Polymorphobacter megasporae: one gene and its partner. The protein of the gene in region 1 binds, or shares a complex with, the protein of each later gene. Links are inferred from orthologs where the notes say so. Each region holds a gene or a part of one and is shown on either strand. Other genes may lie near its edges. The genes, in order: KTC28_RS15590 and xseA.

The links.
Region 2: the proteins of KTC28_RS15590 (region 1) and xseA are in contact, whole or in part, in a cryo-EM structure (PDB 8TXR), measured with the Escherichia coli proteins. The link is inferred for Polymorphobacter megasporae from one-to-one orthologs.

Annotation. Positions count from the first base shown.
Region 1 is NZ_CP081848.1:3,323,045-3,326,123, reverse strand. What follows is about bases 319-3,079. They hold KTC28_RS15590 (exodeoxyribonuclease VII small subunit), read left to right. Parts: upstream 319-1,456; coding sequence 1,457-1,702; downstream 1,703-3,079. Other genes in these bases: coaD (pantetheine-phosphate adenylyltransferase), read left to right, coding at 2,661-3,079; KTC28_RS15585 (polyprenyl synthetase family protein), read left to right, coding at 1,710-2,606; KTC28_RS15595 (DUF1013 domain-containing protein), read left to right, coding at 504-1,193; kynU (kynureninase), read right to left, coding at 319-386. In the rest of the region: more of kynU, read right to left, coding at 1-318. UniProt on the Escherichia coli protein: Bidirectionally degrades single-stranded DNA into large acid-insoluble oligonucleotides, which are then degraded further into small acid-soluble oligonucleotides.
Region 2 is NZ_CP081848.1:174,344-177,480, forward strand. The notes cover bases 140-2,958. They hold xseA (exodeoxyribonuclease VII large subunit), read right to left. Parts: upstream 2,394-2,958; coding sequence 885-2,393; downstream 140-884. Other genes in these bases: KTC28_RS00845 (M23 family metallopeptidase), read right to left, coding at 140-664; KTC28_RS00850 (DUF2093 domain-containing protein), read right to left, coding at 664-888; KTC28_RS00860 (hypothetical protein), read left to right, coding at 2,519-2,958. Outside these bases: more of KTC28_RS00845, read right to left, coding at 1-139; more of KTC28_RS00860, read left to right, coding at 2,959-3,058; purD (phosphoribosylamine--glycine ligase), read left to right, coding at 3,101-3,137. UniProt on the Escherichia coli protein: Bidirectionally degrades single-stranded DNA into large acid-insoluble oligonucleotides, which are then degraded further into small acid-soluble oligonucleotides.

The DNA of each region.
Region 1 (3,079 bases):
ACGTCGGTCGGGAAGTTGCCCGCCTCGGTGACGATGACGCGGCGGTCGGGGCGGAGCGCGAGTGCGGCGGCGGCGAGCTTGAAGATGTTGACCGAGACCGAGTCGGTGACGATCACCTCGTCGCCCGCCGCGCCGACCAGCCGCGCGATCTTGGCACCGATCTTTGCCGGGGCGTCGATCCATTGCGCGTCGTTCCAGCTGCGGATCAGTCCCTCGCCCCATTCGCGCGTCACGGTGTCGGCGACGCGCGTGGCGGTGCGGCGGGGGAGGGCACCGAGCGAATTGCCGTCGAGGTAGATCAGCCCGTCGGGCAACGCGAACCGCGCGCGGGCGAAGGCGAGGCCGTCGGCGGCGTCGAGCGCGAGGCAATCGTTACGGGAAATCATTGCCGGGGGTCCAAGTCATTGGTTGATCGGGCGGGGTATCGCGCCTACATCAACTTGTCACATGGCCGCTCCGCAAGGGGCGGCCCTTTCTATATTCACTTGCAAGGTTTTCAGCCGATGAGCGCTCCGACGACACCCTTGATGGCGCACGCCACTGCCGCGTGGCTGGTCGACAATACGGCGCTGACCTTCGAACAGATCGCGGTTTTCTGCGGGCTCCACATCCTTGAAATCCAGGCGATTGCCGACGATACCGCCGCCACCAAGCTGACCGGGCGCGACCCGATCCGTTCGGGCGAGCTGACCCAGGCCGAGATCGACCGGGTCGCCGCCGACCCGTCGCGCCGGCTGGTTCTCGAAAAGCAGCCCGAGCAGGAGCGCCGGACCAAGGGCCCGCGTTATACGCCGGTGTCGATGCGTCAGGACAAGCCCGACGGCATCGCGTGGATCGTCCGCAACCACCCCGAAGTCACCGACAACCAGATCAGCCGCCTGATCGGCACGACCAAGACGACGATCGCCGCGATCCGCGACAAGTCGCATTGGAACATCGCCAACATCACGCCGAAGGACCCGGTCACGCTCGGCCTGTGCCCGCAGCGCGAACTCGACGTGCTCGTGCTGGCAGCGGCGAAGAAGGCCGGCGTCGACACCAACATCGACGAGGGCAAGATCGTCGAGGAGCGCGCCCAGTTGATCGAGCAGCTTCACGCGGAGCGCGTGGCGGCCGCACACATCGCCGAGCATGGTCCGGCTCCCGAGGTTGGCACCGCTCAGCAGCAGGGCGACGCACTTTTCCGGCGGTAGTTTGGGGAGCCGGCGGCACGTCGCCGTCATCTCGGCCGTCACCCCGGCGAAGGCCGGGGCCCAACTCGCCCCGCAACGCGCAGTTCGGTGCTTGCACGAGGTTGGGCCCCGGCCTTCGCCGGGGTGACGGCAGAAGGTGGGTGTGGGACCGACGGTTGATCCGCATTGCACGTCGCCAATCGCCCCCCAGCAAGCGGGAAGTCGCCGCACCTGCCAACCCGCCGCTTGACCCCCAACTGTCGTCCGTTCACAACCGCGGCGTGATGGAACCAGTATCCGACGTTGCCGAGTTGAGTTTCGAGATCGCGCTCGCGCGGCTGGAGAAGATCGTCCATCGGCTCGAGGCGGGCGATGCGACGCTCGAGGAGTCGATCGACCTGTATACCGATGGACAGCGCTTGAAGAAACATTGCGAAGACAAGCTCGCCGGCGCGACCGCGCGGATCGAGGCGATCGTCGTCGGGGCCGATGGCCAGGCGGCGGGACTTAAGCCGTTCGATGCAGGCTGACCGGATCATGCGGCCGTCGAACAGCCTCAAGCCCGCGCTCGATGCGATCGGGACTGCGATGGACCAGCGCTTCGACCGGCTGCTGCCGATTCCCGGCGACGGCCGCGACCGGCTGTACATGGGGATGCGCCATGCCGCGATCGGCGGCGGCAAGCGGATGCGGCCATTGCTCGTCGTCGCGGCGTGCGACTTGTTCAACGTCGACCGCGAACGCGCGTTGCGGGTCGCGCTCGCGATCGAGTGCGTCCATTGCTACTCGCTGATCCACGACGACCTGCCGTGCATGGACGACGACGACCTGCGCCGCGGCAAGCCGACCGTCCATAAGGCGTTCGACGAGGCGACTGCGGTCCTCGCGGGCGATTCGCTCCACGCGCTGGCGTTCGAGATTCTCGCCGATCCGGCAACGCACGCCGATCCGTCGGCGCGTGCCGAGCTCGTCCTCGAACTCGCCCGCGCGAGCGGCCCGTCGGGCATGGCGGGCGGGCAGATGATGGATCTCGCGGCGGCCGAGACCGACTTCGACCTTACCGCGACGACGCGGCTTCAGCAGTTGAAGACCGGCGCACTGATCGGCTTCTGCCTCGAAGCCGGGGCGATCATGGCACGCATCCCCGACGACCGGCGGACGCCGTTGCGCGGTTATGCTCACGATCTCGGCCTCGCCTTCCAGATCGCCGACGACCTGCTCGACGTCGAGGGATCGTCGGACAAGACCGGCAAGGCGGTCCACAAGGACGCGGCGGCGGGCAAGTCGACCTTCGTCTCGCTGCTCGGCGTCGACCGCGCGCGGACGCAGGCGGGGATGCTGATCGATCAGGCGATCGACCACCTCCACAGCTATGGCAGCGAGGCCGACCTCCTCCGTGCGATCGCCCGGTTTGCCATCGAACGCGACTTCTAGGCCGTGCGGATCGGCGTCTATCCCGGCACGTTCGACCCCGTCACGCTCGGGCACATGGACATCATCCGGCGTGGCGCAAAGCTCGTCGACAAACTCATTATCGGCGTGTCGACCAACCCGTCGAAGTCGCCGATGTTCACCCTCGACGAACGCGTCGCGATGGTGACGCGCGAGACCGAAGACCTTGGCGACGCTGTCGGTGTGGTTTCGTTCGACGCGCTGCTGATGAAGTTCGCCGAGGCGCAGCACGCCCAGCTCATCATCCGCGGGCTGCGCGCGGTGTCGGACTTCGAATACGAATATCAGATGGCGGGAATGAACCAGCAGCTCAATGCGCGGATCGAGACCGTCTTCCTGATGGCCGACGTCGCGCTCCAGCCGATCGCGTCGAAGCTGGTCAAGGAAATCGCGATCTACGACGGCGACATCCGCAAGTTCGTCACGCCGCGGATCGCTGCCGACGTCGTGGCGCG
Region 2 (3,137 bases), 3.1 Mb from region 1 along the record:
GGAGGAATGCCGACACGAGCCCGTGGCCGTGGTCGAGCATGACAAGATTGCCCTCGAGCAGGAATGGTCCGTGCGCGAGGCGAACGGTGCCGTCGGCGGGAGCAAGCACCGGCGTTCCCGGCGGCGCGGCGACGTCTAGGCCGAGATGCGGCGATTTCGGCACCCCGCCAAGAATGCGCTGCGACCCGTAGACGCCGCTGATGCGGCCGTGCGCGGGCCACGCGAAGGCCTGCTCCCATCCCGAGTCGTCGCTGTCGCCGGCACGCGCGGCGGAGATCTCGGCGAGCTCGACCGCGCGGCGGGCATCATAGACCGGGTCGGGCGGCGCATCGGGGGGCGGCTGCCTGAGCGACGGGATCGACTCGATCTGCCACGTGCGCTTCGCCACCGGCACGGTCCGCAGGCTTGTCGTGCCATCAGCGAAGTGCGCGACGATCGTGGTCGTCGGCGCGGCGTCGCGTCCGAACCCTGCGATGAAGCGCCGATCGCCGGTCAGCCGCACCGCCGCACCATCGACGGTGACGCTCGTCGTGCCGAGCGGCGCGGTGCCGAGGACGATGCCGCCCTGTTCGAGCCGTCCGGCGATCTGCCACTCGCGCGGCGCCGGGGTCGGTGCGGCACTGACGGCAACGAGCAGCACCGCCGCCGCGGCAGCGAGGCGCATCACGCCAGCCGTCCGCTCGCCCGCATCTCATTATAGCGCCCGACCGCGACCTCGGCGTTGGCATATGCTTCCTGCAGCTCGGACGACCAATAACGGAGCGACGCAACCGGCAGCCGCGCCCCCGTCACTGCGCAGAGCACGTAATCGCCCGGCGCAACGACCTGATAAGATCCTGACAGATAACGAAGTTTCGCCGGGCGTCCGCCGCTTCGATCGAGCATCATAACAACCTTTCCTGTACCGGCCCGCTAATGGCCGGCCGGGCCGCCGGTCGCGCAACCGACGGTTGCACCGGCCTGTCTTCTGGCGGTGACGCCGCTCCAGTCGTCACGTCGACCGTCCCGTCGTCGAATGTCAGCCGCAGCGCCACCTTCGCCCGCGCCGCGCCGGCGCTGGTGATGACATGGCCGTCGCGGGTCGTGACATAGGCATAACCGCGCTTGAGCACGTTATTCGGACCGAGCGTTTCGAGCAACCGCGCCGCCGAACCCAGCGCCGCCACCGCCCGGTCGCGCCGCACGCCGAGCAGCGCCGGACGCAGCCCCGCCCCCGCCCGGCCGAGCTTCGCCGCGTCATTTGCCAGCAGCGCACGCCCCCCCGCACGGAGCCGCTCGGCGGTCCGCTCGACGCGCGTCCGCTCGAGCACGACGCGCCGGTCGAGGAGCGGGCGCTGCAGCGCCCCGCCCGCCCGATCGTATCGCGCGCGCCACCCCGCCGCCGCCGCCCGCAGCGCGCGTGGCAGGCGGTCCGCGAGTTCGTCGGCACGCTGTTGGCGCAGGCCGAGCAATGCCGAAGGCGTGGGGAGCCGCCGCGCCAGCGCAGTCGCGCGTTCGGCGCGAAGCTCGACCCCGCGCGCCGCCGCCCGGTCGAGCCGCAGCCCGAGGCCGCCAAGCGTCAGCCGCAGGTCGGCAAGCACCGGTACCGCGCGTTCGGCGGCGGCGGTCGGGGTCGGGGCGCGGTGGTCCCCGGCGAAGTCGACCAGCGTCGTATCGGTCTCGTGCCCGACCGCCGTGATCACCGGGATCGTGCTCGCGGCGACCGCGCGGACAACGATCTCCTCATTGAACGCCCACAGATCCTCGACCGATCCGCCGCCGCGCGCGACGATCAGCAGGTCCGGGCGGGGGATTTGTCCGCCACGGACCAAGGCGTTGAATCCGGCGACCGCCGCCGCGACCTGCCCCGCCGCCGCCTCGCCCTGCACGACGACCGGCCAAACTAGCACGCGGCGCGGGAAGCGATCGCTCAGCCGATGGAGGATGTCGCGGATCACCGCGCCGGTCGGCGAGGTGATGACCCCGATCACCCGCGGGATGTACGGCAACGCGCGTTTGCGGGCCGGATCGAACAACCCCTCGGCGGCAAGCTTCGCCTTGCGTGCCTCGAGCAGCGCCATCAGCGCTCCCGCCCCTGCCGGCTCCATCCGTTCGATGACGATCTGGTACTTCGACCGCCCGGGGTACGTCGTCAGCTTGCCCGTCGCGATAACTTCGAGCCCGTCCTCGGGCCGGAACGGCAGCGCCGCCGCCCCGCCCTTCCACATCACCCCGTCGATCACCGCGCCAGCGTCCTTGAGGCACAGGTACAAATGCCCCGACGTCGCTCGCTTGAAACCGCTGATTTCGCCGCGCACCCGGACATAGCCGTACGCATTCTCGACCGTCCGCTTGAGCGCGAGGCCGAGTTCGGAGACGGTATATTCGGGGGTGTTGAGGAGGGTGGCGTTCACGATGCCCTTGTAGGCACGCAGCGCGCCCGGTTCAAACCGCGATCGGCGAAGCGGTCGCGGCTCAGCCGATGACGGCTGGACGACTCCTGCAACCGGGTTATTATATTCCGCAGGAGGGGCTTCCGATGGACAAAGGCGGGTGGGTCGCGGTCATGGTCGCGCTGATTACGGCGCTCGGCGTTGTAGCGAGCAAGTATCTCGAGGTCGAAAAGCCAGGCGTAGCGGCGGCAAGTGCAACGCCTGCACCCGCGCCGACGCCCGCAGCGGTTGTGACGCCAGCCCCGGTCGCCGCGCAAACGGTAGCCCCCGCAGCGGCGCCGGTTGCCTCTCCCGTTGCCGCCGCCGCCGCGCCAGTCGCTCCGGCCCCGGTCGAGGTCGCGACCGTTAAGCCCTCGCTCGATGGGATCTGGACCGAAACCACGTCCGGTGCCGCGTACCGCATGGACGACAACGGGAATGGCAGCGTCACGATTCGCGGCGACTTCGGTCCGGTGGTGGTGATCGGGCAGGGACGCTATACCGCTGGGGTGATTGGCTGGACTTACAGCATGAACACCGGGGAAATGGGCCGGTGCCAGGGCACGCTGCCGACCCCCAGCCAGATTCAGGCCACCTGCGAAAATAACCGGTCAGGCACCTCGGTCGTCATGTTCCGCAAGACCTGAACGCAGCTTGGCCATAATACTGCGCCGGGTTAGGGCAGGCGCATGAACATCCTCGTCATCGGCGGCGGCGGGCGCGAGC